Regions from separate parts of the Laedolimicola ammoniilytica genome, predicted to be linked through region 2. Evidence: predicted binding sites of a transcription regulator. Region 2 holds the regulator's gene; the other holds the start of a gene.

Region 1 (15,903 bases), on a different contig from region 2:
GGAATTGATTTGCAGTTATCCACAGTTGTACAGGGAAATCTGCAGTGTAGTCCGAAATGATATGGACTCTGGTATGATCGTGGACAGTGATGATGAGATAGCGTATATCCTGCTTCATTTTGCCACAGCCATGTATCGGAAAGAACAGAACAGAAGCAGGCTGGCCGATGTGGTGGTAGTCTGTGCTACCGGGATAGGAACGTCAGAACTGGTTGCAACCGGGCTTCAAAAAAAATTTTGTCTGAATATCAAAGGTGCGGTTGCAGAACATCAATTAAAACAGTTTCTGAAAAAAACAGAGGTGGATTTGATTGTTACAACTATTCCATTGAGGGAGGAGTACAACAGTGTACAGGTAAGTCCTGTTCTTAAAAGAGAAGATATAGCCCGAATAGGCAAAAGACTTCTGGATTTGGGATTTGATATACAAAAGCCGCTGGAAAATTATGCCCAGTGGAGCGATACAGCGAAGTGGTTGGGGCATCTGCTTCAAAATTATGCAGGACGCGATCAGGAGGATGACCTGAAACAGATGCTGAAAAATTTTCCATTGGAAGAAAGAAAAAAGAAAGAGGGGAAGCAGTATATGTTAAGTGAATTATTGGAAGAACAAAGCATGCGATTGGATGCAGAGTGTCAGGACTGGCAGGCGTGTATTTGGGAATCTGGGAAACTCCTGGTAGAAAAAGGAGATATCACAGAAGAATACATAAAAGCAGTGATAGATAACGTCAATGAGGTAGGGCCTTATATCGTGATTACAAAGGGCGTAGCTCTTCCGCATGCAACAAACAAAATCGGGGTTATCAGAACATCCATGTCGTTTGTAAGATTGAAGACTCCGGTAAATTTTGGAAACAAATCAAATGATCCCGTAAAATACATTTTTATGCTGGCAACTACAGATGCGGAGTCGCATCTGGGAGCGCTTCAGGATTTGGCGGAATTTTTGGAACAAAAAGAATTTGTGGCTGTATTGGAGGAGGCGAAGAAGCCTGCCGACGTTATTTCATATATTGTAACTCATGAAAGCAGCAGATAAGGAAGAAGGGAGGGAACAACTATGACACGCAGAAAAAAATGCCTGATTATGTGCAGAACCGGAATGGGAAGTTCTATGATGCTGAAAATCAAGGTGGAAAAGCTGATTGATAAGAAAGGATATCCGATGGATGTGACCCATGACGCATTCAGCGGTTTTGCCGGACAGCAGAATGTAGACCTGATCATTACAATGGAGGATTTGATTGATGAATTTAAAAATTCTCCGGCTTATGTAATCGGTGTAAAAGACATTATGGATACGGAATATCTGCAGCAGGAACTTGACAAATATTTTGCACAGACTGAATAACAGAAGAAAAAGGGGGATTAAAAATGGCAGTATTACAGTTTGTAGTTTATGACATTTTAGGAGAAGCATCATTGCTGATAGGCCTTCTGGCTCTGGCAGGCCTTCTGATTCAGAGAAAACCAGCGGAAAAGGTTATCGCCGGAACCATTAAGACAATTGTAGGATTTTTAATTTTTGGTATCGGATCTTCTGCGGCGCAGGGGGCACTGAATGGATTCCAGTCACTGTTTGTAACGGCTTTCGGGCTGGAGGGTGTAACTCCGATTTCTGAGGCGATTACAGCGCAAGCCCAGACGCTGTTTCCAATGGTTATTGCTCTGATTATGGTTGGCGGATTTATATGTAACCTGATTATTGCAAGATTTACGAAGTTTAAGTATATCTTCCTGACCGGAGGTCACAGTCTGTTTCTGTCCGCATTGTTGGCTGTTCTTCTGAAAGCGCTTGGTTTATCCGACGTGGCTGCAATTCTGGTAGGTTCGGTTATCCATGGCTTTGCGGCGGCACTGTACCCGGCGATTGCGCAGAAATCTATGAACGCAGTAACGGGAAGCGACGAGATTGCAATTGGTCATTACTGCACCCTGGCGTATGCTTTTTCAGGCTGGCTGGGAAGTAAGGTAGGAGATCCGAAGGACAGCACAGAGAATATCAATCTTCCCGGCTGGCTTTCCATGTTTAAGGATTATATCGTATCCGTATCACTGTCTATTGGAATTATTTATTATATCGCTGCAATTGTAGCGGGAAAAGCGGCAGTTGAGACTCTGGCAGGCGGAACCCACTGGCTGGTATGGCCGCTGATGCAGACCCTGACCTTTACCGGTGGTTTGTATGTAATCATTACCGGTGTAAGATTGTTCCTGGGTGAAATTGTTCCGGCATTTGTAGGAATTACAGAGAAGTTTATCCCGGGTGCAAAACCGGCTCTGGACTGCCCGGTTGTATTCCCGTATGCACCGACTGCGACAGTACTCGGATTTATCTCTGCATATGTGGCAGGACTGATTTGTATGTTTGTAATGGCGGCTATGAAAACAACTGTTATGATTCCGGTGGCAATTCCGTTTTTCTTTATCGGCGCTACAGCCGGTGTATTCGGAAATGCGCGCGGCGGTTGGAAGGGTTGCGTTCTGGGAGCATTTATTACTGGTATTTTGATTTCTGTAGGACCAGCTATTATTTATCCGATTATGCAGAGCGTGGGACTTTCCGGAACAAGTTTCCCGGAGACTGACTTCAATCTGATTGGAATTATTTTCAATTTCATCGGAAAAGCATTAGGTAAATGGTAAAAGCTATCGGAGGGTATAAGAGACATGAAAGACGCAAAGCAGTTGGAAAAGCTTGCAAATCAGAATCGAAAACATATCGTGGAAATGGTATATCGCGCCGGAGTGGGACATGTTGGAGGAGCCCTTTCTGTAATTGATATTCTGACAGCCATCTATGAAAATGAGGTTGATTTCAGGGAAAAGGAAAGAACACGGGTAGTGCTTTCCAAAGGACATGCTGTACCGGCAATTTATGCAGAACTGTCAGAAAAGGGTATCATTGATCCAGCATGGTTTCCTACTTTCCGGCAGATTAATTCCAGACTGCAGGGTCATCCTTTCACAAGAGATATTCCGGAAACGGACGGTACTACAGGGCTTTTGGGACAGGGCTTTTCCATGGCGCTGGGTATGGCATTGATGAAAAAACAGACTGGTGATACGCACAGAGTGTATGCGATAGCTGGAGATGGAGAAATGCAGGAGGGGCAGATCTGGGAGGCGTTGATGGCTGCGGCTCATTATAAGCTGGACAACCTGGTCTATATTGTAGATTATAACAAACTGTCTTCCGGTCATCCCACCAATGAGATTCTCAATCTAGAGCCCTTGAAGGAAAAATTATCCAGCTTTGGATATCATGTGATTGAGATCGATGGACATAATATGGAGCAGATTCTGGGTGCGCTGTCAGAAGCAAAAGAGACAAAGGGAAAACCGACGTTTATCGTTGCGAACACAGTAAAGGGAAAGGGTGTCAGCTTTATGGAAAATGTACCCAAATGGCATTCCAGCGGCCTGAGTGACGAAGAGTACGAGGTTGCGATGAAGGATCTGACGAAAAAAGAGGAGGAACTGGCGCATGCAGTATGATATGATTACGCTGAGAGAACTCGTCGGAAAGGTTCTGGTGGAGTACGGAGAAAAAAATCCGGATATCTGTGTCATTGACAGTGATCTGGCCAAATCCACGACTACCAACCGATTTCAGGAGGCTTTTCCGGAACGGTTTTACGAACTTGGTATCGCGGAGCAGAACGCAATGTCGGCAGCGGCAGGAATGGCGGCGGAAGGCAAAATCCCGTTTTACGTAAATTTCGCAATTTTCGTATCAGGAACCTGCTGGACACAGTTGAGACAGATTTGCTATGCAAATGCCAATGTAAAACTGATTGCTACGCATCCGGGTATGGACGGCAGTTATGACGGAGCGACGCATCATGCGGACGAGGATTTGGCGTTGATGAGAGTTCTGCCGAATCTGAAGGTACTGGTTCCGTCAAATCCGGACGAACTCAGAGAAGCGGTAAAAATAGCTCTTGCATATAACGGGCCTGTGTATATCCGATGTGCCAGAGACAGCGTTCCCAACCTTCCGGTAAAACAGCAGATGAAAATGGGAAAGGCAGTTGTGCTGGAAGATGAGGGTAATGATTTTGCGATGATTTATGAGGGTTCCACTACGGATTTGGCAATGCGGAGTTTCGAAGCCTATAGGGAAAAAGGAAAAAAGGGAAAGCTGATTAACATTTTTTCTGTAAAGCCTGTTGACAGAGAATTGATTCGCGCAGTAGCTGAGAAAGTTGAAAAAATTGTAACCATCGAAAATCATTCCATTATAGGTGGCCTGGGAGGCTTGGTTGCAGAGACTATTTGCGACATGCCGAAACATGCGCCATTGGCGAGAGTAGGAGTAGAAGACGTATTTACAGAATCCGGATCGCTGAAGGCGGTAAAAGAAAAATACGGACTGACAGTTGAAAATGTATTAAAGAAACTGGAAGAAGTATAAATAGGAGAAAAGGAAAACCCTGTCGAATGGCGGGGTTTTTCCTTTTCTAAAAAAACCATAAAATCCAAAAAAGCGGTTGACAAATTTTGAGGAAAGCATTAATATAATAACCGTAAGTTAGCACTCGTAGTGAGTGAGTGCTAATAATAAAAAGGATAAGAACAAGATCCAAGGAGGAATAGAAATGAAATTAGTACCGTTGGGAGACAGAGTTGTACTGAAGCAGTTTGAAGCAGAGGAGACTACCGCATCCGGAATTATTCTGGCAAGCAAGTCCCAGGAGAAGCCGCAGCAGGCTGAGGTTGTAGCAGTAGGACCTGGCGGAATGGTAGACGGAAAAGAGATTACCATGCACGTAAAGGTTGGCGATAAAGTTATCTATTCCAAGTATGCCGGAAATGAAGTAAAGCTTGGCGATGAGGAATACATGATTGTAAAGCAGAATGACATCCTTGCAATTGTAGAATAATATCTTTCGATATTATTCTTTGCCGAATGGCATCCTGAGCGGAGCGTGCATATCCGTCAGGATATGGCCGAATAATGATATAAAAATCTGAAAAAAGAAACTGGAGGAATTAAAAATGGCTAAGGAAATCAAATATGGCGTAGACGCCAGAAAAGCACTGGAAGCCGGTGTAGATAAGCTTGCAAATACCGTAAGAGTAACCATCGGACCGAAGGGAAGAAACGTAGTATTGGATAAGCAGTATGGCGCGCCCCTGATTACCAACGATGGTGTTACCATTGCAAAAGAGATCGAGCTTGAGGATCCGTTTGAGAACATGGGTGCCCAGCTGGTAAGAGAAGTAGCGACCAAGACCAATGATGTAGCTGGTGACGGCACCACTACAGCAACTGTTCTGGCACAGGCTATGATTCATGAAGGTATGAAGAACCTGGCAGCAGGAGCGAACCCGATCGTTTTGAGAAAGGGTATGAAGAAGGCGACAGACGCCGCAGTAGAGGCTATTAAGGAGATGAGCAGCCCGGTAACCGGAAAGCATCAGATCGCAAGAGTAGCAGCTGTTTCTTCCGGAAATGAGGAAGTTGGCAACATGGTAGCAGACGCTATGGAGAAGGTTACCAACGACGGCGTTATCACTATTGAGGAGTCCAAGACCATGAAGACCGAGCTGGATCTGGTAGAAGGTATGCAGTTCGACAGAGGATATATTTCCGCTTACATGGCAACAGACATGGAGAAGATGGAAGCAAATCTGGATAATCCGTATATCCTGATTACAGATAAGAAGATTTCCACAACCCAGGAGATTCTTCCGCTGCTGGAGCAGATCGTACAGTGCGGCAGAAAGCTTCTGATTATCGCAGAGGATATCGAGGGCGAGGCTCTGACTACTCTGGTTATGAACAAGCTGCGTGGAACTTTCACGGTAGTTGGTGTAAAGGCACCGGGCTATGGCGACAGAAGAAAAGAGATGCTGCGTGATATCGCAATCCTGACAGGCGCAAACGTCATCTCCGAGGAGCTGGGACGCGAGCTGAAGGATGCGAAGCTTGAAGATTTGGGTACTGCAAAGTCTGTAAAGATTCAGAAAGAGAACACCATCATCGCAGAGGGCGCAGGCTCCAAGGAAGATATCCAGCAGCGTATCGCTCAGATTCGCGCGCAGATCGAAGAGACCAAGTCTGATTTCGACCGCGAGAAGCTGCAGGAGAGACTTGCAAAGCTGGCAGGCGGCGTAGCAGTTATCCGTGTAGGCGCTGCAACTGAGACAGAGATGAAGGAAGCAAAGCTTCGTATGGAGGATGCTCTGTCAGCTACCAAGGCGGCTGTAGAGGAAGGTATCATCGCAGGCGGCGGATCCGCGTATATCCACGCAACCAAGCAGGTAGCGAAGCTGCTTGATACTACAGAAGGCGATGAGAAGACCGGTGTAAAGGTTATCCTGAAGGCACTGGAGGCTCCCCTGTTCCATATCTCTGCAAATGCAGGGCTGGAAGGCGCAGTTATCATCAACAAGGTAAGAGAGAGCGATCCGGGAGTCGGTTTTGACGCACTGAATGAAGAGTATGTGAACATGGTAGACGCAGGTATTCTTGACCCCGCAAAGGTAACAAGAAGCGCTCTGCAGAACGCAACCAGCGTAGCATCTACGTTCCTTACCACAGAGAGCTGTGTAGCAAACATTAAGGAAGAAACACCCGCAATGCCCGCAGGCGGCGGCATGGGCGGAATGATGTAACACATCAGCAGGAAACCAAGCGACCGGCATAGCTGGGCATTTGGTTTCACCTGATGTGTTAATGAGAAAACCACGTAAGTGGTTTTCGAATATAAGTCCAAGGAAGAAAAACAGGCGCCCCGCGGCAGGATTTAACCTGCCGCGGGGTATTTGCTTTGAAGCGGAAGGTTCGAACCGGGACGCTGGATCCGGGCTAAGAACTCCTTGCAATTTTCCCTGGTCCATGCTATACTTTATGGGAAACTGAACAACAAGCAATGGGGTGCTGGCAGAAGCTGGCTGAGATTTGGACTGGAACTGTTCATGACCCGATGAACCTGTTGGATAATGCCATTGTAGGGAGTGTATTTGTAATAATTGAGCAAACGAGCGCCCGGAGAATCCTGCAGAGCAGGATTCTATTTTATTTGCCCAGACTTCTAAAGGTTCAGTGAAAAAACATACTTTCAGGAGGAAAAGTAACATGACAACAAAAAAATGGGAATTAAAGGACATCATTATGATGGCGATTCTTGGAGTCGTATTTTCGGCCGTATATCTGGCGGTTTTTGACGGAGGAGTCGTACTTTCCACCGTACTTGCGCCTACAGGATTTTCCAATTTTTCCTTTGAGATTATCTACGGTGTATGGTTTATGGCGGCTACGCTGGCAGCCTACATTATCCGGAAGCCCGGCGTAGCACTGGTAACAGAGGTGCTGGCTTCTGCGGTAGAGCTTCTGATGGGCAATTCCGGCGGTGTAACCGTAGTTCTGACCGGAATGATTCAGGGTGCGGGCGCAGAGCTTGCTTTCGCTTTATTCCGCTATAAGAAATGGGATCTGGCAAGCATGTCCCTGGCAAGCGTATTTTCCGCAAGCTTTATTTTCTGTTATGAGCTGTATTATCTGAACTATATTGCACTGGCTCCGGGACTTCTGATTGCCCAGCTGGCTGTACGCTTCGTGAGCGCCATTGTATTCTCCGGCGTGATCTGTAAGCTGGCAGGCGACGGACTGGCAAAGACCGGTGTAGTAAAGAGCTATGCCATCGGCGCGAAGGCTAAGATTGGCAAGGTATATGACGAGGAGGATTAAAATGGATAAGTTAAAGCTTGTTCTGGACTGGTTCCCGAATACGAACCATACGGGTTATCTGCTGGCTCAGAAGAGAGGCTGGTTTCAGGAGGCCAATCTGGATGTGGAGATCTTCGGTGAGGTACACGGAGAGATGGAGCTTCACGGAGGCGATTTCGTCTGCGGCCCGGAGATTGCCATGTTGGAATGCCGGGAGCGGGGAATCAATCTGACCGGTATCGCGGTTATGACCCAGAAGTGTGATTCTGGTATTGTGTCTCTGAAGGAAGCAGGGATTACCCGCCCCAGAGAGCTGGAGGGAAAACGTCTGACCCATTGGACTCCGGCCTGGTTCCATGCAACGATTCGCCGCGTGGTAGAGGCAGACGGTGGTGATTATGATAAGATTAACCTGGTAAATCTGGATGTGGGAGATATCGTAGCGACTCTGGGAGATGTAGCAGACGCCACCTGGGTTTATGAAAACTGGGAAAATCAGGTATTGCTGGAGGCTGGCAAGGAAATCAATTATTTCAATCTGGGAGATGTGGATCCTATCTTTGATTTCTGCGCACCGGCCATGGCAGCTTCCGAGGAAGTCCTGCGCGACAGACCGGATGCAGTCCGCCGCTTCCTGAAGGTTGTAGATCGGGCTTACCGTGAGGTAGCTGCGCATCCGGAAGAGACCGTGATGGAGGTACGCGATATGCTGCCGGCAGACGCAACAGAGTCTCTGCTGATCCGCAGTCAGAAGCATCTGGCACCGATTCTTCTGGACAAGGAAGGACGTTGGGGAAGAATTGACGCCCAGAGATGGAACCGGATGGCAGATTTCCTTGTAGAGTGCGGCGTAATTTCCGGAAGAACCGAGCGGGAATTCACCAATGAGTATTTTGAAGCATGAGTATCAGAATCGAGCATTTAAAATTTACCTATTTTGAAGATCGAAAGGATATCCTTTCGGATTTATCTGCGGAGTTTGACGCCGGTGAGATTACCATTCTCACCGGCGCTTCCGGGTGCGGAAAGTCTACCCTTTTGTATCTGGCGGCGGGAATCTACCCGCACAGCGCCGGAGTGCTGCGCTCCGGAACGCTGGAGGTGGAGGGCGTTCGACCGGACAGCCTGACGCCGAAGAAACGGTGTACCCTGGTGGGCATGATGTTCCAGAACCCGGAGCTGCAGTTCTGTATGGATACGGTGGAGCATGAGCTCCTGTTCTGCCTGGAAAATATCTGTACGCCGCGGGAAGCTATGATGGAGCAGGTGGAGAAGGCTCTGGCATTTTGTGAAATCTCCCATTTGAAAGAACGGACCCTGCACAGTCTGTCCGGCGGAGAGAGACAGAAGGTGATGCTGGCCTGCCTGACCCTGCTGGCGCCGAAATGGCTTTTGCTGGACGAGCCGTTTGCCAATATTGACGACGCTTCTGCCCGTATGATTGCGGGAAAATTAAAGGAACTGAACCGGACCCGGGGAATAGGAATTCTGGCGGTGGATCACCGGCTGGAGAACTGGCTGGGTATCGCAGATCAGGTACGGGTCATGGAAAATGGCGTTCTGCGTCCGGAAGTGATGGATGCAAATACACTGGATCCGGAGCTTTTGAAGGAGCTTGGCGTTATCGTGCCGGGAGAAGCCTATGAGCCAAAGCTTCCAAAGGCAGATCCGGGAGATGTGGTGCTGGAATTAAAGAATCTGACGCTTCGTCATCAGAACAACGTTATTTTCCGGAATGTGAACGGCTCATTCCGCTCCGGCTGTATTTACGCAGTCCTGGGAGAAAGCGGCTGCGGGAAGAGCAGCCTGTTCGGAGCTTTATCCGGTCTTTATTCCTATCAGGGGCAGGCGCTGCTTCAGGGCCGGGATCTCCGAAAGCTTCGAAAAAAAGATTTGGGAAAAATTGGATTTGTCACACAGAATCCCCAGGATCAGTTTGTGAGCGATACGGTAAGGGAAGAGATTCTGGTGGGACTGAAAAAGCGGGAGGACGCGGAAGAAAAAACCGAGGAAATCCTGCGGGGCATCCGGCTCTGGCGCTACCGGGATATTTCTCCCTATATGCTGAGCCAGGGACAGCAGCGACGCCTGGGCGTGGCAGCTCTGATGGCTTATCCCTGTAAGGTGCTGGTCTGCGATGAGCCGACCTATGCTCAGGATCGGAATAATACGGCGGCGATTATGGATTCTCTCTGCAGACAGGCAAGAGAGCATGGAGTGGCGCTGATTTTTTCCACTCATGATCGACAGTTGGCGCAGGATTACGCAGACGAGATCCTGGAACTGAAGGGAGGAAGCTTATGCGTACACTGAATCCGGCTATAAAATTTGTGACACTGCTGGGTGTGACCTTCGTACTGGCGTTCCGGTATGAGCCGGCGCTGAATCTGGCTGTCTTTTTCCTGTGTATGGCAGCTTTGCTGTGTTCCAGGGTAAAGTTAAAGACGCTGGGAATTCTGCTGGTTCCGATTCTGCTGGCTGCGGTTGGAATGTTTTTTACTGGCTACCGATTTTCTGCGGATGCTTCTATGCCGGTGGCAGCAGCGGATTTTATCGTCAGTGATTCCAAGGTATGGAATGGGATTGCCCAGGCCAGCCGGGTATTGGCCTATGCAGGCGTAGGGTTCCTGTTTACCCTGACGACAGACCGGATTTTGATGGTGAAATCCTTTGAGAAGCAGTTCCGCCTGCCGCAGGTCTGGGCCTACGGCCTTCTGGCAGCCTGGGGAATCTTTCCACAGGCGGTACAGGAGTACAAGCGAACCAGAGCGGCCTTCCGGGCCAGGGGAATCTCTGTGTTTCCCGTATCTCCGGCGCTTTTGAAGCCCTTGCTGGTAAAATCAGTCCGCTGGTCGGAGGAGTTGGCTATCGCTATGGAATCGAAAGGCTTTTCCGGCGAAGAAGAGCGGACGGAATATCTGGAAGTGCGGGTCCGGTTGCGGGACTGGATCTTCCTGGCCGGCTGTGTGGCATTGACCATTCTGTTCTGAGAAAATGATAGAATGACCGCGATAGAAAGACAAATGTTCGGAACGTGTGCAATTTATCGGAGACACAAAAGAACAGTAATTAAAAAATATTATGAATCAAAAAAAGCCGTTTTTGCGCGGCCTTTTTTGTGTTTTTTTTCGGCGAACATGTATTGACAATTCAGAATCTTTTCGTTAAGATAAGTTATTAATAACCGTCTTACACGGACACAAAAGAATATCAGAATAATGACTTGAGAGGAGAGAATAAAATGGGTAAGATTATTGGAGAGAGCATTACCTTTGACGACGTACTTTTGGTACCGTCCTATTCCGAGGTGATTCCGAATCAGGTGGATCTGACGACGCATCTGACAAAGACCATCAAGCTGAACATCCCGATGATGAGTGCCAGCATGGACACCGTTACCGAGCATCGCATGGCCATCGCCATGGCAAGACAGGGTGGTATCGGAATTATCCACAAGAATATGTCCATCGAAAAGCAGGCAGAGGAAGTCGACAAGGTAAAGCGTTCTGAGAACGGCGTTATCACCGACCCGTTTTATTTATCCCCGGAGCACACCCTGGCGGACGCCAATGAGCTGATGGCGAAGTTCCGCATCTCCGGCGTACCGATTACCGAGGGCCGGAAGCTGGTGGGTATTATCACCAACCGCGATCTGAAGTTCGAGACAGATTTTTCCAAGAAAATCAAAGAGTCCATGACCTCCGAGGGACTGGTTACCGCGAAGGAAGGCATTACGCTGGAGGAGGCAAAGGCGATCCTCGCCAAGGCAAGAAAAGAGAAGCTGCCTATCGTAGACGACGACTTCAATCTGAAGGGCTTAATCACTATCAAAGATATTGAAAAACAGATCAAGTACCCCAATTCTGCGAAGGACGCGAAGGGCAGACTGCTCTGCGGCGCAGGTGTCGGCATCACCAGCAATGCGCTGGAGCGTGTGGACGCCCTGGTAAAGGCGCAGGTAGATGTGATTGTGCTGGATTCTTCCCATGGACATTCTGCAAACGTTATCCGTTGTCTGAAGATGATCAAGGAAGCATATCCGGAACTGCCGCTGATCGCTGGCAATATCGCTACCGGCGAAGCAGCAAGAGACCTGATTGAGGCAGGCGCGGACGCAGTCAAGGTCGGCATCGGACCGGGTTCCATCTGTACCACCCGTGTGGTATCCGGTATCGGCGTACCGCAGATCAGTGCGATTATGGACTGCTATGAGGTAGCGAAGGAATACGGCATCCCGGTTATCGCTGACGGCGGTATCAAGTACTCCGGAGATATCACCAAGGCCATTGCCGCAGGTGCAAATGTCTGCATGATGGGAAGTATGTTCGCAGGCTGTGACGAAGCGCCGGGCGAGTTCGAGCTGTTCCAGGGAAGAAAATATAAAGTATACCGCGGCATGGGTTCTATCTCAGCGATGGAGAACGGCAGCAAGGATCGCTATTTCCAGGAGGGAGCAAAGAAGCTGGTTCCCGAAGGCGTAGAGGGCCGTGTGGCATACAAGGGAAGCGTAGAGGATACCATTTTCCAGATGCTGGGCGGACTTCGTTCCGGTATGGGACTCTGCGGAACACCGACCATCGAAGAGCTGAAGCAGAGAGGCCGCTTCATTAAGATTACCGCGGCGTCCCTGAAGGAGAGCCATCCCCATGATATCCATATCACCAAAGAGGCTCCGAACTACAGCACCGAGTCATAATAGAAGAGAAACGGATAGTATAGAAAGAAAAAGCCGGCATTCATATGTCGGTTTTTTCTTTTCTGTCAAAACCCGGCCTGAAATCCGTCCGCGGTTTCGAAAAAAGTTTTCATACGGTTCATAAAAAATTAAGTATTTTTTGTAGTAAATAGCAAACAAAATGCGTTATAGTAGATGTAACAACGTATTCAGTATACTTCATCGAATCTGCGAATCCCGTAATGATGAAGGGATGAAGGTGCTGAATCATTACGGGAGGAACGCGCATGCTGATGTATCTGTCCATACTGGACACCCAGGACGAGAAAGAAAAATTTACAGAGGTCTACGAGCAGTATCAGCATTTCTGCTGGTATGTGGCCAACCAGATGCTGGGCGACGATCATCTGGCGGAGGACGCCGTACAGGAGACCTTTCTGGCGCTGACCAGACATTTGGACAAGATTGAAGTTGTCGAGAGTTCCAAAACCCGAAAGTTTCTGATGACGATTGTGAAAAGCAAGGCCATCGACATTCTGCGAAAACAAAAGGGAGACCTGTCCGTGGAAGAGTTGGAGTACGACATTCCCGCCGGTCAGCCGGACGCCTTAAGCCAGTACATAACCAGAGAAAATTATAACGCCATCGTAGCCTGCGTATTGGAGCTGGAGGAGAACTACCGCGTGATTTTCGAATACAAATATGTACACGGGCTTTCGGACCGGGAAATCGGCGATTTACTGGGAATCTCTTCCAAAACCGTCAACGTGCGGTACTTCCGGGCGCGGAAAAAGCTTCAGAACATGCTGACAAAGGAGGTGGCAGGCAGTGCGGGACGATAAGAAACGGGAAGAACTGGAAAAGGAACTGCTTGCGGAGGCCGCCGACGAATGTATGGAGGAGCAGCTGAGCTTTATCCCCTCTGAGCGGGAAATCGCCCGGATGCATCGGTATTCTGAAGAATTTCAGGAGAGCATGCAGGAGCTTCTGGATGCGGGCGGCAGGCCGAAGCGGGAGAAAAGCACCATCACCAGCCGGGAATTTGTCTACAGCTTCAATAAGATTGCGGCTTGTATCCTGGCGGTGCTGGTGGTGGGCGGCGTCTGCACGGGCTTATTTCTGACGAGCGGAAAGAAGAGCGGGAGCGCTGACACAGCAGCTCCGGAGACGGCGTCGGCCGCGCAGGACAGCACGGAGGAGGCTGTGTTCGAAGACGTGGAAGACACGAGCGAAAGCGCCGAAGACACCACCGCTGCCGCATCTGCAGAAGAGAAAGAAGAAGCACCGGAGAAAATCACCTTCGCAGGCCGCGACATCTATCTGGCCCAGGAGCAGAGTGTAACCGGCGAGACCGAGAGCGTGAAGACCCTGGTGTCCAGCCCCGTGATTGCAAGAGAAGCGAAACTGGTAAAAATCACAATCGGTAACATCAGTGAGACGCCCATTTCCTATAACGCCAATATGGAATTACAGGTACAAAGCGGAGGAGCCTGGTATGTGATACCCAGAAAGACCGAGCCCGTCGGGCAGGATACCACGGTGGTGCTGGAGCCCGGCATGGCCCAGGATGAAGAGCTGGAACTCACAGCCTACGACCTGGACTATGACGCGGACGCCTACCGGATTATCACCTACGTGGACGGCGTACCCTTCAGTGCCGGATTCCGATTCGAGAGCGTAGAACAGGGATTGGAAGAAGAATTGGAGGTAAATAAATGAAAAAGAGAGCATGGATCATGGCTATCCTGATGGCAGGCGCACTGGCGGCAGGCTGCGGCGGAGCATCCAAAGATACCATGAGTGCTGCCAGCGTAACCGAAGAAGCCGGCGCATATGAAAATGAAGCCTGGGACGACGTGGCGGAAGACGGCGCAGTCACCGCCGAATCCGGCATCGAGATACCGACGAACACCAGCCAGAAGCTGATCAAAACCGTCACTCTGAACATGGAGACCAGAGAATTTGAGACAGTACTTTCCGGTATCCAGGCCAAAGTTACCGAGACCGGCGGATACACGGAAACCTCTGAGGTAAACGGAACCAGCTACTACGGAAGAGGAAACCGCTCTGCCTGGCTGACCTTACGCATCCCCGCCGATAAGCTGGACACCTTCATCACCACCGTCAGCGGCCTTGGCAACGTCACCAGCAAAAGCGAAAGCGTCGATGACATCACTCTGCAGTACGTAGACACCGAAAGCCACAAACAAGCCCTGGAGACCGAACAGGAGCGTCTGCTCACTCTCATGGAACAGGCCGAAAACATGGATGACATCATCAAAATTGAAACCCGTCTGTCCGAAATCCGCTACGAACTGCAGCGATACGAATCCACCCTACGCACCTACGACAACCAGGTCTCCTACAGCACTGTCAACATCAGCCTCTACGAAGTAGACCGCGAAAGCGCCCCGGAAAAACAAAGCTTCGCAAGCGAGTTAAAAACCCGCCTGGCCGACAACCTCTATCACATCGGACAGGGCTTACGCAGCTTCGCTATCTGGTTCCTGGCCTCCCTGCCCTACATTGCGATTCTCGCAGCGGCGGCCTTCGTCATTATAAAAATCGTGCGGAAAATAGTATGGAAGAAACCGATTTTCCACAAAAAAGAAGAACCCAAAGAGTAGAACCTGACGATACCCCGCCATCCTCCCGACCGGGAAAGGCGGGGTATTACTTTTCCTCTTCACTGTTTAAAAAAAATCTGGTATAATGATCATAATTGGCTAAGTTTCGTGATTTTTTCAAAAACCCCAAAATCAGACAAAAAGGGAGGCTCCACGCCCATGAAAACCCCGGATCCCTCATTCCGATATCCCATAAAAAAAGGAGCCTATCATCGCCCCGGCATCGAACGCCAGGGTGCGTGGATAAGCTTTACTGTCGCCGTTCCTGCCGAAAAGGACTGCGCGCTGCTCTTATATAAAAAAGGAAAAAAAGAAGCTGAAATCGAAATCCCCATGGAACACAGCACCCGCTACGGCGATCTGCGTTCCGTCGAGATCGAAAATCTTCCGAACGAAAAATACGAATACAACTACCGCATCGCAGGCGCCATTGTGACAGACCCTTACGCCCGCCGCATTGCCGGCCGGGAAACCTGGGGACAAGCATCTGCCGGAGAGGGCGTTTTGCGCGGTTGTATCATATCCGATGACTTTGACTGGGAGGGCGACGAACCCTTGCAGATCCCCTATACAGACGTGATTGCCTATGCGACCCATGTACGCGGTTTCACCAGGCACTCCACCTCCGGCGTCCGTGCAAAAGGCACCTTCGCCGGTGTACAGGAAAAGATCCCCTATCTGAAGGCACTGGGAATCAATCAGCTGGAGCTGATGCCTGTCTACGAATTCGCGGAAGTGGAAGCCTGGGATGAAAAGCGCCCGCCCATCCGGAGAGGTGGAAAAGCCGACGAACCCCTGATGAATTACTGGGGCTACGCCGACAGCTACTATTTTGCTCCGAAGGCCTCCTATGCGTCCTCCAAGGATCCGGTGCGCGAGTTGAAAACCCTGGTAAAGGAGCTTCATAAAAACGGCATCGA
Region 2 (15,903 bases):
GATTCAGAGATTTGCTGGGCTCATGGCCGGTCAGCTGTTTTACCTTATCTTGTACAGCCGGAATACGTGTGGAACCGCCTACCAGCAGTACCTTGCCAAGCTCGGAAGCTGTAATGCCTGCATCCTTCAGCGCTGCCTGAACCGGTCCTGTGGTACGCTCTACCAGATCGTGGGTCAGCTCGTCGAATTTTGCTCTTGTCAGATTCATATCGAAATGCTTCGGTCCCTCAGCGGTTGCTGTGATGAACGGAAGGTTGATATTGGTTGTGGTTGCGCTGGAAAGCTCCTTCTTCGCCTTCTCTGCGGCCTCTTTCAGTCTCTGCATAGCCATCTTGTCACCGGACAGGTCTACACCCTCGGTGCGCTTGAACTCTGCAAGCATGTAATCTACAATCTTCTTATCGAAGTCGTCGCCGCCCAGACGGTTGTCGCCTGCGGTAGCCAGAACCTCGATTACGCCGTCGCCGATCTCGATGATAGATACATCAAAGGTACCGCCGCCCAGGTCGTATACCATAATCTTCTGCTCTTTCTCATTGTCCAGGCCATATGCCAGCGCTGCTGCGGTCGGCTCGTTGATGATACGCTTTACATCCAGGCCCGCAATCTTACCTGCGTCCTTGGTTGCCTGTCTCTGCGCGTCGTTGAAGTATGCCGGTACGGTAATAACTGCCTCGGTAACCTTCTCGCCCAGATAGTTCTCTGCATCTGCTTTTAGCTTCTGCAGAATCATAGCGGAAATCTCCTGCGGAGTGTACTGCTTTCCGTCGATGTCTACCTTGTAGTTGGTACCCATCTCTCTCTTAATAGAGGAAATAGTTTTCTCGGAGTTGGTAACTGCCTGACGCTTTGCCGGCTCGCCTACCAGTCTCTCGCCTGTCTTTGTAAATGCTACGACAGACGGTGTGGTTCTTGCTCCTTCTGTATTTGCTACTACTACGGGCTTTCCGCCCTCCATAACTGCTACGCAGCTGTTTGTTGTTCCTAAGTCGATACCAATAATCTTGCTCATAATAGAGACCTCCTCAATTTATTCTGATTGTAAAATGTTAATTTCATTTATAGAACATTCGCCGTGCTACACTCGATTCCGCTTCGCTTCATCTCGTGCACGGGCTTCGCCCTATGTCATCTGCCAAAAAATTATCTGTTCATGCAAGCATGACATCTGATTTTTCGTCATCTGACGCACTGCTCATTGCCTACGTGTCAATTTGCTACCTTTACCATGCTGTGACGGATAACGGTATCCTTGTACATATAACCCTTCTGGAATTCCTCGGCTACTACATTTTCACCCAACTCCTCGTCCTCCACATGCATCACTGCGTTGTGGTAATTCGGGTCGAATTCCTCGCCCACTGCTTCAATAGGCTCAACACCCAAATCCGTCAGTGTAGTCATCAGCTGGTTGTATATCTTATCCATACCTACGATAACCGGATTTTCCTTCTGATCCTCGGGTACAGATGCAAGACCGCGTTCAAAATTGTCTACCACCGGAAGGATTTTCTCAATCACATCTCTGGCTCCCACTTCATACATATGGGACTTTTCCTTCTCGGTTCTCTTCCGGAAGTTATCGAATTCTGCCATCTGGCGCTTGACGCGATCCTCCAGCTCTTCGATCTTCTCTTCCATCTTGTCTTTTTTCTTTTTCTTCTTCAGCATCTCGGGCTCCTCTCCGGATTCTGTTTCTTCCGGTTTCTCGCCGCCGCTGCTTTCTTTTCCTTCGGAAGCTTCTTCTGCTTTTACAGTTTCTTCTTCCTTCGCTTCCTCATTCTGAAGCTCTTCTTTCTTCATTTCCTGTTCCACGGGTGTCGGCCCCTTTCTTTATTCCTTATTCTTATTATAGATTTCATCCAGCTGCTCGGTCAGGGTCTTCAGCGTCTTCAATACGTTTTCGTAATCCATCCGCTTGGGACCGATAATTCCGATGGTTCCCTGCAGGCCTTCGCCCAGCTCATAGGTGGCTGTCACCACGCTGCAGTCCTTCATGGACTGAATCGGCGTCTCCTGCCCGATGTACACCTGAATGCCCTTGTTGTCTTCATTTTCCAGCGTCTGTGTAACCAGATTGGTCAACTGCTGTTTTTCCTCAAAGGCGTTTATCAGTTCACTGGCCTTTCCGTTATCGGAAAGCTCCGGATACCGGAAGATGTTGGTCGCTCCAGAGGTATATATCTCAACCTCGTCCTCCGAGTGGATAACCTCTGCCACCGCGTCAATGACGCTTCCCACCAGCTCACTGTGAATACCCGCCTGCTCTTTCAGGTTCTGTATCATGGCCAGATTGATTTCTTCTATGGATAAGCCATTCAGCACGCTGTTCAGCAGGATATTCAGCTTCAGCACCGTTTCCTGGTCAAGTTCCTCCGTCACATCAATCACCTTGTTGCGGACGATGTTGCCTTCTATCATAATCACCGCCAGAATCTGAGTGGCTGTGACCTTGGAGAGCTGGATAAATTTCAGCTTGTTCCTGTGATAGGTGGGCGCCGATACCATGGTGGCATAATTGGTATTCGCAGCCAGGACCTTCACGACCTGCTTCAATACCTGCTCCATTTTGTCGGTCCGCTCTATCATCAGATCCTTGAGTTCCTGTACCTCGTGATTTTTCTCTTCCATGATATGGTCTACGTATAAGCGGTAGCCCTTATCAGAAGGGATTCGTCCTGCCGAGGTATGGGGCTGTACAATGTAGCCCATCTCTTCCAGGTCTGACATTTCGTTCCGTATGGTGGCGGAGCTTAGATTTAAATCTGAGTATTTGGAAATGGTTCTGGAACCTACCGGCTCGCCGGTCTCCATGTAGTTCCGGATGATGGCTTGCAGTATCTTCTGTTTTCTTTCGTCCAGCTCCATTTCATTCACCTCTTTGTTTTTACCTATTAGCACTCGGCCCTCTTGAGTGCTAACATTAAGATAGCACTACCCTTGGGGTTTGTCAAGCGGGTTTATAGTTTTTTTAGATTTATTTTCTGATTATACCGGACAGGGGATATGCGGAAGGACTATACTCCAGAATACGCAGCTTTCCCTGCTCCTCGCAGGCGGCTTATGCGCGCCCGACCGCCAAACTCGCCCTACGGGCTCAGACAGTGGCTCCATCGGGCGCTGCCTGGCCTGCTCGTCCCTACGGGAAATCAGCTATCATTCTATCGTATAGTCTTCCGCATCCCCTTGATTTTAACCTGAATTTTTGTTCCCATTGCCATACACAAAGCAGTCCTCCGCCCTTTTTTCTTCCTTTTTATATAAGTAGTCTGACACTTTATACTTTTTTTATAAATTATTTTTCAAAAACCCCTTGATCTTTCATTTTCAAAGTGGTATACATATATGCAGAAAAAGAAAAAGGCCCTGTATCAGATATCCGTATGTATATTTGATGCCGGGACTTTCTTTTTTATATAAAAAACTTAGAAAACAATTTCTTTACCTATTATAAAGAAAGGGGAGTCAGATTTATGAACATCAGCAAATTTACACAGAAATCCATTCAAGCTGTAAACGACCTGGAAAAGCTGGCTTACGAATACGGCAATCAGGAGATTGAACAGGAACATCTTCTGATGAGTCTGCTCCGGCAGGAGGACAGTCTGATCCTGAAGCTTGTCGCTAAGATAGGCATCGACCAGAACCTGTTTCTGAACGGTGTGGAACAGACCTTAAATAAAAGAGTCAAGGTTTCCGGCGGACAGCCCTATGTGGGACAGTATTTGAATAAGGTACTGATCAGCGCCGAGGATGTGGCTAAACAGATGGGCGACGAGTATGTCTCCGTAGAGCACCTGTTTCTGGCCATGTTAAATGATCCCAGTCCTTCCATGAAGGAGCTGTTCCGGGAGTACGGCATTACCAAGGATCGTTTCCTGCAGGCGCTGTCCTCTGTGCGGGGCAACCAGCGGGTGACCAGCGATAATCCGGAAGCTACCTATGATACTTTAAGCAAATATGGTTCTGACCTGGTGGAAAAAGCCCGGGATCAGAAGCTTGATCCGGTCATCGGCCGTGACGCGGAGATCCGAAATGTGATCCGTATCCTGTCCCGTAAGACCAAGAATAACCCGGTGCTCATCGGTGAACCCGGCGTCGGCAAGACCGCCGTTGTGGAGGGTCTGGCACAGCGTATCGTGCGGGGCGACGTACCGGAGGGTCTGAAGGACAAAAAGGTATTTTCCCTGGATATGGGCGCTCTGGTAGCCGGAGCCAAGTACCGCGGCGAGTTTGAGGAACGTCTGAAGGCTGTTCTGGAGGAAGTACGGAAAAGCGAGGGCAAAATTATCCTCTTTATCGACGAGCTGCACCTGATTGTAGGCGCAGGCAAGACAGACGGAGCCATGGACGCCGGCAATATGCTCAAACCCATGCTGGCCAGAGGCGAGCTCCACTGTATCGGAGCTACCACCCTGGACGAATACCGTCAGTACATTGAAAAGGATCCGGCCCTGGAGCGTCGTTTCCAGCCGGTTATGGTAGATGAGCCCACCGTAGAGGATACCATTTCCATTCTGCGTGGCTTAAAGGAGCGCTACGAGGTATTCCATGGTGTGAAGATTACCGACGCCGCCCTGGTGGCAGCCGCTACCCTCTCCAACCGTTATATCTCCGACCGTTTCCTGCCGGACAAGGCCATTGACCTGGTGGACGAGGCCTGTGCTCTGATTAAGACGGAGCTGGATTCCATGCCGACCGAGCTTGACGAGCTGCGACGTAAGATTATGCAGCTGGAGATCGAGGAGGCAGCTCTGAAAAAGGAGACCGACCACTTAAGCCAGGAGCGCCTGGAGCACTTACAGAAGGAGCTTGCGGAGTTGCGTGATCAGTTCAACAGCCAGAAGGCCCAGTGGGACAATGAGAAAAATTCCGTAGAGCGTCTGCAGAAGCTCCGTGAGGAGATTGAGGATATCAATAAGCAGATTCAGACGGCGCAGCAGAATTATGACCTGAATAAGGCCGCCGAATTACAGTACGGCAAGCTGCCTGCCCTGCAAAAGGAGCTTTCCGAGGAAGAAGAAAAGATCAGCAAAAAGGATCTGTCACTGGTTCACGAATCCGTAACGGAGGACGAAATCTCCCGTATCGTTTCCCGCTGGACCGGTATTCCGGTAGCCAAGCTGACCGAGAGCGAGCGGAATAAGACCCTGCACTTGGACGACGAGCTGCATAAGCGTGTCATCGGCCAGGACGAGGCAGTCACGCTGGTATCCGAAGCGATTATCCGTTCTAAGGCCGGTATCAAGGATCCGACCAAGCCCATCGGTTCGTTCCTGTTCCTGGGACCCACCGGTGTAGGTAAGACGGAGCTTGCCAAGGCGCTGGCAGCCAGCCTGTTCGACGATGAGTCCAACATGGTGCGGATCGATATGAGTGAGTACATGGAGAAATATTCCGTGTCCCGTCTCATCGGAGCTCCTCCCGGATATGTAGGCTACGAGGAAGGCGGTCAGCTGACTGAGGCTGTGCGGAGAAAGCCCTATTCGGTTGTCCTGTTTGACGAGATTGAAAAAGCCCATCCGGACGTATTCAATGTACTCTTACAGGTACTGGATGACGGACGTATCACTGATTCCCAGGGAAGAACCGTGGACTTCAAGAACACGATTCTGATTATGACCTCCAATATCGGCTCCTCCTATCTGCTGGACGGTATTGACGAAAACGGCAATATCAAGCCGGAGGCCCAGAATCTGGTCATGAATGACCTGCGTGCTCATTTCCGTCCGGAGTTCCTGAACCGTCTGGACGAAACCATTCTCTTTAAACCGCTGACCAAAGGCAATATCACACGAATCATCGATCTGCTGCTTAGTGAGCTGAATGAGCGTCTGGCTGACCGGGAGCTTTCCCTGGAGCTGACCGACGCCGCAAAGGCATTCATTGCCGACCACGGCTTCGATCCGGTCTACGGCGCACGTCCGCTGAAGCGTTACATGCAGAAGCACGTGGAAACCCTGGCTGCCAAGCTGATCTTAGGCGGCGAGATTTCTACAGGAGCGACCATCGTCATCGATGTGGAGGGTGACGCGCTCACCGCAAAAGTAAAAGAATGATATAACCAAAAGAGCTGAGGCAATTCCATGTCTCAGCTCTTTTTATGTCCGTTCTTCCTACCGGAATTTCAATCCCGTCAGCTTCCAGGCCACAAAACCCGTAAGACAGCCCACAATTACACCGCCCAGAACATCCGTCGGAAAATGCACGCCCAGATAAATCCGGGAAAACCCAATCAGCGTTGCCACCAGAAGCGCCGGAATCCCGATCTGTTTCGGCATTCCGATAAACATGACACTGGCCACCGCGAAGGCTGCGCCTGTATGTCCCGATGGGAAGGAATAATCCATCGGTTCCCGGGCCAGCAGAATCAAATCCTCCAGCAAGTGGTAAGGCCGCACCCGCGCGATCCAGTTTTTCAGGACCAGATTGACCAGCATAAACTCCAAAATCATGGATACTGTGGCCGCCTGCCCCACCCGCCGGTAGCGCGGCTGTAAAAGCAGCGCCAGGCAGGCCGCTATGGACAGAAAGCCCGCATTTTCCAGTGACGTAATACACCACATAATCTTATTCTGCACCGGCCCCCTGATACTGTTCTGCAAAAACATCAAAAGCCGGTACTCCCATTCAAAAAAGCTCTCCATTTTATATCTCCGTAAACGTATACCTCTGCAAAAGCCCGGAGGTATTCACATGATAGACGACAGTTCCATCTGCCAGGTCTTCCCGCTCAAAAGAGAAGTCCCGTTCCTTCTCGTGATGCTGTTTTACATATTCTTCTAGGTTCTCAATGGGAACCTCCTCTATGAACACGTCCCGCATCTGATTGTTGGCACATTCGTTGAAAATCTCGTGGACTACTTCATATTCCTTCATAACAAAACCCTCTCCTTTCTGTCCTTTGAACTCCCCATTCTAATAAGGCGGCGTAATATTCGGAATGCAGCAGGTTGCAAAAGAATACAGAGACAGAACTGCCGTCGCCGCCAGAATCACCTGAAACCATCTGCTCTTTGCCGTCTCCGGCCTGAGCGCCGCCCCATGTGCCGCAAAAATCAGCGCCGGCAGCATGTAGCGTCCCTGGGCCTGAAAATCCACAAACCAGGCATTATAAATCACCAGCGCGTAAGACACGCCGCCACAGAGATATAAAATTCCAAGCTTTACCTTGCGCTCACAGTATCCCCGTTCCAGAAGTACTGTACCGGATACCCATGCCAGGTAAATCAGATACAGGATTCCCATCAGCTTTCCATACCAGTCCGGACTTGGAAACTGCAGGCTTCCATAGGTTCCGATAAAAGAGCGGAACAGCGTCTTATGGAATCCCATCTCCGTCAGAATCTCCCGGAGTGTCACCCCTTTTCCGTACAGATTAAACGCGGAACTCTGAATAGCCGGATCGGAGGCCGGATTCAGTTCGGGAATCGCAATTTTTTCCTGCATCTCCCGAAGCACCTGCTGACGATGCACGCCATAATGAGCAAATTCCGGAATGTAGCGAATTCCAAGAAACACCAGGGCAAAACCGGCAATCCAGAGATAGCTTGCAAACCGCCGCTGCTTCTCCTCCTTTGGCGCCGTGCACCAGTCCACCACCAGCATACAGAAGGCGTAGATGGCAAACACATAGAAGTTCTGTTTGGCCATAAAAATATTGGAAAAGAGGAAGCCCAGAAGCAGAATTCTCCACCAGTCTGCCTTTTTCACGCCCCGGCTGCAGAGCTTCTGCAGCATACTGTCCGGCCTTGCCACCTGGTACAACACCAACACACCCACCGCGTAATCCATGGCGTCGGAGGTACAATAGGTATAGAGATACCAGATCTGTGGCGTCAGGAACATGACCGCCAACAGCCACCGGTTCTTTTTCAGATTGCAGAAAATCAGGTAAAAAAGACCGGCAGCCATCAGCACGCTAAACAGCCGCACCGCATGGTCGAAGGTAAAAAGCCGGGCGATCCGGGCTGCGAAAATGTAGAACAGATTCAGCTCCGTAAGGCGCGCGGTACCGAATACAGAATAGGCCGCCATTTCCAGCTCCCTGGCGTCCGGAATCTTCCAGTGGGTAATATAATACTGTACTGAATAGACAGCCTCCGATTCATCCGGATTCACCAGATCCGATCCCACAAAAGCTCCGGTCAGAATCAAAGCCAGCGCCGCAAGCCCTGCCAGGTAAAACAGGGTGTCCACAACCAGGAAAAATCGATCCTCTCTCTTTTTCCAGATTTGCCGCACATAGAATTCTGCCACAGCCCAGAGCGCCAGAAGCAGGGGAAGCAGATAAAAGACTCCCGTGCGGGCATAGCGCCCTGCAATCTCCCGGTAAAAGCTCTGAAAAGCCTCTGTGGTCAGAAGCTGGGAATCCTCTCCGGTAATATAAAGACCCAGAGATCCCGTATCCGTTTCGTACATCTCCACCTGTTCATTGGGGGTAAACGAAGCGAAAAGCGCTTCCCCTGACAGCTCTCCCGCATAAAATCCATTGATAAAAAACGCGATATTCTTAATCCGGATCTCATCGTCCAGGTTGTAATCGATGGGATCCAGCCGCTTCAGGGTCTTCCCGTCCCGCCACCGGATATCCCAGAAGAAGAACCGGGCCTCTCCGGGCTTTTTGTAGGCATTCTTTACGCTGTCCAGCCCCAGATTTTCCGTGGGGGAGGCAAAGAGCTTACAGTGATTGCCCGCCGAATAGTCCTCCTTTTCGAAATCCACGCGTACTTCCGTCAGCACCATGGGCGGATAGAGCAGAAATCCGGCCAGCACCAGAAGCAGCGCCAATGGCTTCCACCATCTTTTCAGCCACATTTTCATAAAACTGTACTCCTTTTACTGTGCCGTATCGTCTAACTGGCGTTTCAGATAGAGGCCTACCACACTGGAAAAATTCATAATATTGCGGATATAGGCGAAATCCTTGCCGAAAATCCGCCGCTCCGCCTGGAGATCCTGCTCTTCCCCGGCAAAGACGCCCAGCACGGAGATTCCCTCCGCCCTTACTTTTCGCACTTCAAAGCTTGTATCGCGCACTGCGTAATCTCCCGCATAGGGCATGGGATTCTTACTGTTTGGACGGTTCACAATGATGTCGTTGGGCCGCCCGTCGCTTAAGACAATCAGAACCTTATTCTCCTCTGGCCGATCCCGAAGGCTCGCCGCTGCCGCCCGGATAGCCAGACCATCCCGGTTATTCGAAGAGGCGTGGAACTCGAAGATCCGCTTATTGGCCTCCTTCGGATCGTCGTAGTCCCGGTAGCGCTGCATGACCGTATAGTCCCAGAAAGTACAGAAGCCCATGACTCGATGGGGAATCTGCACATTACTTAAGGCCTCGCTGATGATGTAGCCCTGCAGGGCCACCAGACTCTGGCGACTCCTTTGGGAACCGCTGGCATCGATGAGCACATGCACCACAAACTCTGAACTGTCCTTCTTCAGCACCCGTTCAAAAAGTTTCTTATCACGGCTGCGGCCCAGTTTCCAGAGCTGCTTTGGCAGAATATTGCCATACTCGCTCCGCACGGTCTCCCGCTCACTCCGGGCCACCAGGGCACGGCGCAGGGTGTCTGTCAGGATCTCGATATTCCGCTTCGCCACCCGGCTATGGTGGCCGTAGACCCGGAGATTCTCGCTCTTCGACCGTCTGGCGTACTCGGACTGATAGTTTCGCTTCACCATATTGGAAAGAATCCCATCGGTGAAATACAGGCTGCAGTCCGCGTGGGCGCCCCGGCAGAGACTGCGGTTGATGCGCTTCTGCTCGCCCTCATTCAGGTAGGAACGGCCATAATTCAGTTCGATGTAGGAATACATCTTCGCTGCAGCCTCCGCGTCCACCAGCACCCGCTTCATACGGCTTTCCCGCTTTTCCTCCTGCTCTGTAGACGCTTCCCCGGTCTGGGTTACCGCCTGATTCACCTGGTTCAGTACCTGGGTCAGCTCTTCTTCCTTCGCTTCCTCCTCCAGATAATCCTTCCAGCTGAATTCCTTTAGCTCCTCCATGGTCACAGCCAGCACCTTCGCCAGGTCTCCATGATTTTTTTCAAAATAAGGATCCATTAACCAGTTGTAAAGCTTATCGGTCACCCGGATAATCTCCATGGTATCATAGGTATCCTCAAGCTCTGCCAGAAGATCCAGCACCTGCCGCATCCGGGCCTGCTCATGGCTCACCGATCCCCGGACCGCCTGCTGCATCATGCAGATCTTAATCTGTCCCAGATAATAGGAGGCCAGTCTGGTAAAATCGTATTCCAGCAGATCAGAAAAGGCCTTCTTCCGGATCTCCTGCACGCCCTTACGTTCCGCGCTGATTTTTCTGTACACCGCGCTGTCCACCGCAAGCTGGGCCACATTGGTCAGCGCCTGCTCGTCCGCTCCGTAATACAGCTTCTTCACCAGATACAGGCCGAAGGCATTCCGGTCAAAATACCGGGAAAAGGCACCCTGCTTCACCGCATCGTAGAGGGATACCCAAGGCGACCGGGAGAACGACACCGTATCCAGCTTGATATTCTCGCCGTAATTGCCGCTGACCGTCCAGTACAGGTTCCGGATTCGATTATCTATCTCGTATTGATTTTCGTCAAAATAGTCCTCATTCAGAGTTTCCTGTTCCTTCATGCTGCCTCACTTAAAATAATTCGCTGCCGGTCCATTCCTCCGGAATCCGGGTCATAACGATATCGCCGACAATCTCCTTCTCAAAGATATCGAAGCTCTTATTGGTAATTCCCATGGTAACGGCCGCTCTGGGGGTAAGTCCGCAGCGTACCGTCTTCATGGCTCCGATCATACCGCGCAGATCCAGCGGCTTTGTGGATATCTCACTGTTCTGGGCCTTGGTCTGCAGATCAAGGAAGAGTCCGGCAAAGGCCCGGATTCCTTCTTCCTTTGCGTCCGGGAAATTGGCCCGCAGAATCAGAAGCAGGGTTTCCTCGGTCAGAGCCGGCATATCGATCACCAGAAACCGAGACACCAGCGCCTCATTCAGCTCCCTGGTTCCCGCGTAGCCGTAGTTCATGGTTCCGATAAAACGGGTGGCCGGATGGAGCTCGATCTTGTCGTAACCCGGCACGTCGATGAGACGGCGGTAATCCAGAGTCGCGTGAAGCACGGAAACCGCGTCATTTTTCGCCATATTGATCTCGTCGAAGACGCCGAAGCCTCCATTTTCCGCACACTGGTATACGGGGCCCTTGCGCAGACGCACCTCATTGTCCACGAAGGTGTCCGTTCCAATGAGGGAACTGCTGTCGGTGTTCACATTAAAGGAGATATTATAGGAGGGGCGGCCGAAGATCCAGGCCAAATTTTCCGCCAGGATATTCTTTCCCGTGGCCTTGGAACCGGAAAGCAGCACATTTTCCCCCTGAAGGAGGGCGGCGATGGCCATCTCCAGAATCTCTTTTCCATAGAAGGGCACCGGTGGCTTCACCACACGGTTTTTCACTGCCTCAGCCACCGGATATTGGGTCCGGAATTTCTCTACTTCCTGAATCAGCAACGGATTCACCTGCTGTTCTTCCAAATATTGTAATTCTTTCATATTGTCTTCCTTCTCTGATTTATCGGATGGATTTTATATAGGGAATCAGCTCATCGTAATGGCGTATGATCTGATAGGATTCCGGCCCAATCTTCGCGTCCTCCGGCAGAGGCTTCTCCTTGGCCCGGTACCAGACGCCGTGCATCCCGGCCAGCACAGAGCCCTCCACATCTTTCCTGAAATTGTCGCCCATGAATACGATCTCGTCGGGTCTGCATCCAGCCTTCTCAATGCACAGGGCCATAAAATCCGGATGAGGCTTCTCATGGCCCGCCTCCTGGCTGGTCACCATATGATTGATATAGGGGCCGAATCCAAATTTTCCCAGCTTTTCATACTGCATCCGGAAGGTCATATCGCTGCCGATGCCCACGCGTACTCCCATTTCCCGCAGGCTCCGCACCGCCTCAATGCTGCCCGGCTCCGGCTCGCTCACCGCATGAAGCGTATCCCAGTATGCATGATACAGCTTCGTCACATGGGGAAACAGAGGTTTTCCCCAATGCTCCAGCATATTCTGAATCCGGATGCTGCGGCTGTGGATGGTCGCGTCATCCGTACCCAGGCGCTTTTTGATATCCGCGTGCTGCCTCCGGTATTCCCGCTCAAATTCCTCGCCGGAGACTCCCAGCTCCTGCTCCGCGTATTCCTGCATCTGCCGGACTCCCGCCGCGTGCCCTTTTTCGTAATCATAGAGGGTGTCGTCTATATCGAAAATCACTTCTTTAATCATGGTTTCTCTCCTTTTCTCTCTTTGTCTCAAAGCTGCCAGATCTGGGGAACTCCCGCTGCAAAGGAATACAGGCCCAGAAGCGCTGTCATACAGAGCAGCTGGTTGTACCATCGGGTCTTCGTAAGTTTCCCATCCAGGGAAATGCCGTGAGCCATAAAAATCAGCACCGGAAACAGGTAGCGGCCCTGGGGCTGAAAGTCCACACAATAGGCGTTATAAAAGACCAGCAGCAGCGATACCGCCGCCGTCCCGTGGAGCAGCAGCCATTTCCATATTCCGGCCTTTCCGCCGTTCTTCCGGACTGCATACCCTGTCATCAGATATAATACCACATAAAGGCCTCCCATGACCAGATAATATCGTCCCGGCGTCTGAATTTTCATGCCGCCGTAAAGGCCTGTGAAGGAGCGGAACAGGCTGCCGAAGAGCCCGTAATTCATCAGGAAGTCCCGGAAGGACACGCCCTGCTCCCGCATATGGAAATACCAGTTCCAGCCGCTCTTATCCATCAGCGGATTCAGCTCATGGATAGCCCGCTGTCCCCGCATTTCCAGAATGATCCTGCTTTTCTCCAGGCCGTAATGCCAGAAGTCAAAGCCCAGCCGCGCCGCAGGCAGAAGTGCTGTGAACAGCAGGATAAGACAATATTTTCCAAACAGGCCTTTCCGCTCTGCTTTCTCTGCCTGCGCCAGCGGAATCAGCAGCATGAAAAATGCGTAAATCAGGATCACGTAATAATTGGCCTTGGCCGTCAGAATGTGCCCGAACAGGAGACCCACAAGCAGATAACGCCAGAGCTCCTTTGGGGAAAACTTACGCCGGAGCATACCGTGCAGCATGCTGTCCGGCTTCGTCAGCTGATACAGTACCAACACCGCCATCAGGTAATCCAGGGCGTCGGAAGTGCCATAGGAAAAGAGATACCAGACCTGGGGCGTCAGAAAGACCACCGCCGTCAGATACCGGTTTTTCCGCAGATTCCAGATCACCAGGCCAAACAGCAGGAAGCCTAAGGAAAGGCCGAACAGCCGCTCCTCATGGGGCAGGTTCACCAGACAGGCCAGCTTTCCCGCGTAGAGATAGTAGGGTGTCTTCTCCGACAGCCGGGTGGTGCCGTAGGTTCCGATGGTGGCGGACACATCCCCGTCCCGCACGTCCGGCGGCACATTGTGCTCCTCGTAGTAGCGCACCGCGTCCCGGCTCTCCCACTCGTCCGGGTTCAGCCTGTGATCGCCGTAGAAGGCGGTCAGTGTCATCAGTATCAGCGTGCAGGCAGCCACCAGAATCAGACACATGTCCGCCCGATCCATCCAGCGGTTTTCCGGCGGTGTTTTCCTGATTTTTCCATAAATCAGGCTCAGCCCGTAAAATATCGCACCGGCCATCCCCAGAAACAGGACGCCCAGGCGCGCGCTCTGCCGCGCCGTGCGAACGTACCGCCCGCGAAATTCCGCTGTAGGAAACAGCTGGGAATCCCCGCCGGTGATGGTAAGCGTCAGTACCTTCGGGCTGCTGTCCGCCACCTCCACCTGGTCATTTAAGGTAAAATAAGTCAGAATCTCTTCCCCGGTCAGGGTGAAGCTTTTGACGCCGTTACAGGTGATCGTGATACTCCGGATGCCGAGCGGTTCCTCATACTCCGTGTCGATGGGATCGAGCCTTCGGATATAACTGTCCTTCCGGTAAATGGGGTCAAAGAAGTAGATCCGGCTCTGCCCCGTCTTCCCGTAGGTGGTACGCAATCCACTGAAGGGAATGGTCGTATCGCTCCGGGAGGTCAGCACCTTCAGCTGCTCCGCCCTCTCGTAACCGCTGTCCGCGAAATCCACCCGCACTGCGGTCAGCACCGTCGGCGGAACAAGCAGCAATCCCACCCAAAGCACCAACAGTACGGTAAGCACCGTATGCTTTTTAATCCAGCAAAAACTCTGATAACACATAATTACTGATATCGATCCCCCTGTCTGTCAGACGGATACGGTCCCCTGCCCGTTCCAGCAGGCCCTCTTCCGTCAGAAGCTTTATCTTTGGTCCGTAAGTATTCCGAATCGTATCGGTCAGAACCACGCCCCGCATTTCCCGAAGCCCCAGGAACATGGTTTCCTCCAGGGCGTCCCCGGCGCTTAAGGGCTCCACGCTCTCGTAGGCGTAATGCCCCTTCAGATACTCCTGTAAATCGGTGCTGTTTTGATAGCGCACCCCGTTCAAAAGCGACGCCGCGCCGATGCCGAAGCCCTTGTAATCCACCCGCTCCCAGTAGGAGCAGTTGTGGCGGCACTCGTACCCGGGCCTGGCGTAGTTGGAGATCTCATAACGCTCATAGCCCTTTTCATGCAGAAATGCTTTCGTGTCCTCATACATGATCCGATCCAGCTCCTCGCCCGGAAGCTCCTTCTCCTCAGGTCCATCCTCCCGGTACTTCTCATAAAAGGGCGTCCCCTCCTCGATAATCAGGCTGTAAGCGGAAATGTGCTCCGGATCGAGGGCTGTGACCTTCTCTAAGGTGGACAGCCAGCCCTCTCTTGTCTGTCCGGGCAGGGCGGACATCAGATCGATGTTCACATTTCGAAACCCGATTTTCCGCACCAGCTCGTAATTTTCCAGAAACTGCTCCCAGGTGTGGATCCGGCCCAGGGTTTTCAGCTCCCGGTTGTCCGCCGACTGGAGGCCGATGCTCAGACGGTTGATCCCTGCCCGCTTATAAATTTCCAGTTTTTCCCTGTTTAAGGTTCCCGGATTGCATTCCACCGTGATTTCCGCATCGGAACGCAAAAGAAGCCGCCGGGAAACCTCGTCAAGGATTCCTGCCAGCTCTTTTCCTGCCAGGAGGGAAGGCGTACCGCCTCCGAAAAAGACGGTCGCTCCCTCGTAAATCTCATCCAGTTCTCCGGCTGACCGGATTTCTTCCCGCAGGGCGCGCACATATGCCGATCGGGTCGCCTCGCCCGCCGGAGCGGAGAGGAAATCGCAGTAGGCGCATTTACGCACGCAGAAGGGGATATGAATATAGATACCAAGCTTTTTCTTCATTCCGACAATCCTATTTATCGTCCAGCTTCAGCACGCTCATGAAGGCCTTCTGGGGAATCTCCACATTGCCCACCTGGCGCATCCGCTTCTTTCCTTCCTTCTGCTTCTCCAGAAGCTTCTTCTTTCGGCTGATATCGCCGCCGTAGCACTTGGCCAGCACGTCTTTCCGCATGGCCCGGACAGTCTCCCGGGCGATGACTTTGCCGCCTACCGCCGCCTGAATGGGAATCTCAAAGAGGTGCCGCGGGATCTCGTCCTTCAGCTTCTCGCACATCTTGCGGCCCCGCTCGTAGGCGGTGCTGCTGTGGACGATAAAGGACAGGGCGTCCACCTCTTCCTTATTGATCAGAATATCCAGCTTCACCAGATCCGCCTGCACGTAGCCCTTCATCTCATAATCAAAGGACGCGTAGCCTCTGGAGCGGGATTTCAGGGCATCGAAGAAGTCGTAGATAATCTCGTTCAGCGGAAGCTCGTATTTCAGAAGGGCGCGGGTCTCCTCCATGTATTCCATGCCCAGGTAGACGCCTCGGCGCTCCTGACAAAGCTCCATAATGGAGCCGATGAATTCGGTGGTCACCAT

The links. Region 2 encodes HrcA, which represses chaperone genes, less so after heat shock. Its sites were predicted from a motif close to TGTTAGCACTCNNNNNNNNNGAGTGCTAACA; they were not measured.
Region 1: a site for HrcA is predicted at 4,536-4,566, ahead of OCV63_RS04670 (co-chaperone GroES). Genes of this name have one in related genera too.

What each region holds. Positions count from the first base shown of each region.
Region 1 is NZ_JAOQKC010000004.1:183,565-199,467, forward strand. Features, by position in the region: gene OCV63_RS04645 (PTS sugar transporter subunit IIA) at 1-1,042, shown strand, start outside; gene OCV63_RS04650 (PTS sugar transporter subunit IIB) at 1,064-1,354, shown strand; gene OCV63_RS04655 (PTS ascorbate transporter subunit IIC) at 1,378-2,649, shown strand; gene OCV63_RS04660 (transketolase) at 2,674-3,501, shown strand; gene OCV63_RS04665 (transketolase family protein) at 3,491-4,420, shown strand; gene OCV63_RS04670 (co-chaperone GroES) at 4,605-4,889, shown strand; gene groL (chaperonin GroEL) at 5,005-6,627, shown strand; gene OCV63_RS04680 (ECF transporter S component) at 7,091-7,702, shown strand; gene OCV63_RS04685 (ABC transporter substrate-binding protein) at 7,704-8,585, shown strand; gene OCV63_RS04690 (ABC transporter ATP-binding protein) at 8,582-9,994, shown strand; gene OCV63_RS04695 (energy-coupling factor transporter transmembrane component T family protein) at 9,982-10,671, shown strand; gene guaB (IMP dehydrogenase) at 10,923-12,377, shown strand; gene OCV63_RS04705 (RNA polymerase sigma factor) at 12,644-13,198, shown strand; gene OCV63_RS04710 (immunoglobulin-like domain-containing protein) at 13,185-14,075, shown strand; gene OCV63_RS04715 (DUF4349 domain-containing protein) at 14,072-14,983, shown strand; gene OCV63_RS04720 (alpha-amylase family glycosyl hydrolase) at 15,143-15,903, shown strand, end outside.
Region 2 is NZ_JAOQKC010000013.1:89,640-105,542, reverse strand. Features, by position in the region: gene dnaK (molecular chaperone DnaK) at 1-1,012, opposite strand, end outside; gene grpE (nucleotide exchange factor GrpE) at 1,210-1,803, opposite strand; gene hrcA (heat-inducible transcriptional repressor HrcA) at 1,834-2,868, opposite strand; gene clpB (ATP-dependent chaperone ClpB) at 3,474-6,059, shown strand; gene OCV63_RS10865 (phosphatase PAP2 family protein) at 6,117-6,647, opposite strand; gene OCV63_RS10860 (hypothetical protein) at 6,649-6,879, opposite strand; gene OCV63_RS10855 (glycosyltransferase family protein) at 6,919-8,823, opposite strand; gene OCV63_RS10850 (cobaltochelatase CobT-related protein) at 8,839-10,632, opposite strand; gene OCV63_RS10845 (AAA family ATPase) at 10,643-11,557, opposite strand; gene OCV63_RS10840 (HAD family hydrolase) at 11,577-12,290, opposite strand; gene OCV63_RS10835 (DUF2142 domain-containing protein) at 12,317-14,230, opposite strand; gene hemW (radical SAM family heme chaperone HemW) at 14,202-15,320, opposite strand; gene lepA (translation elongation factor 4) at 15,331-15,903, opposite strand, start outside.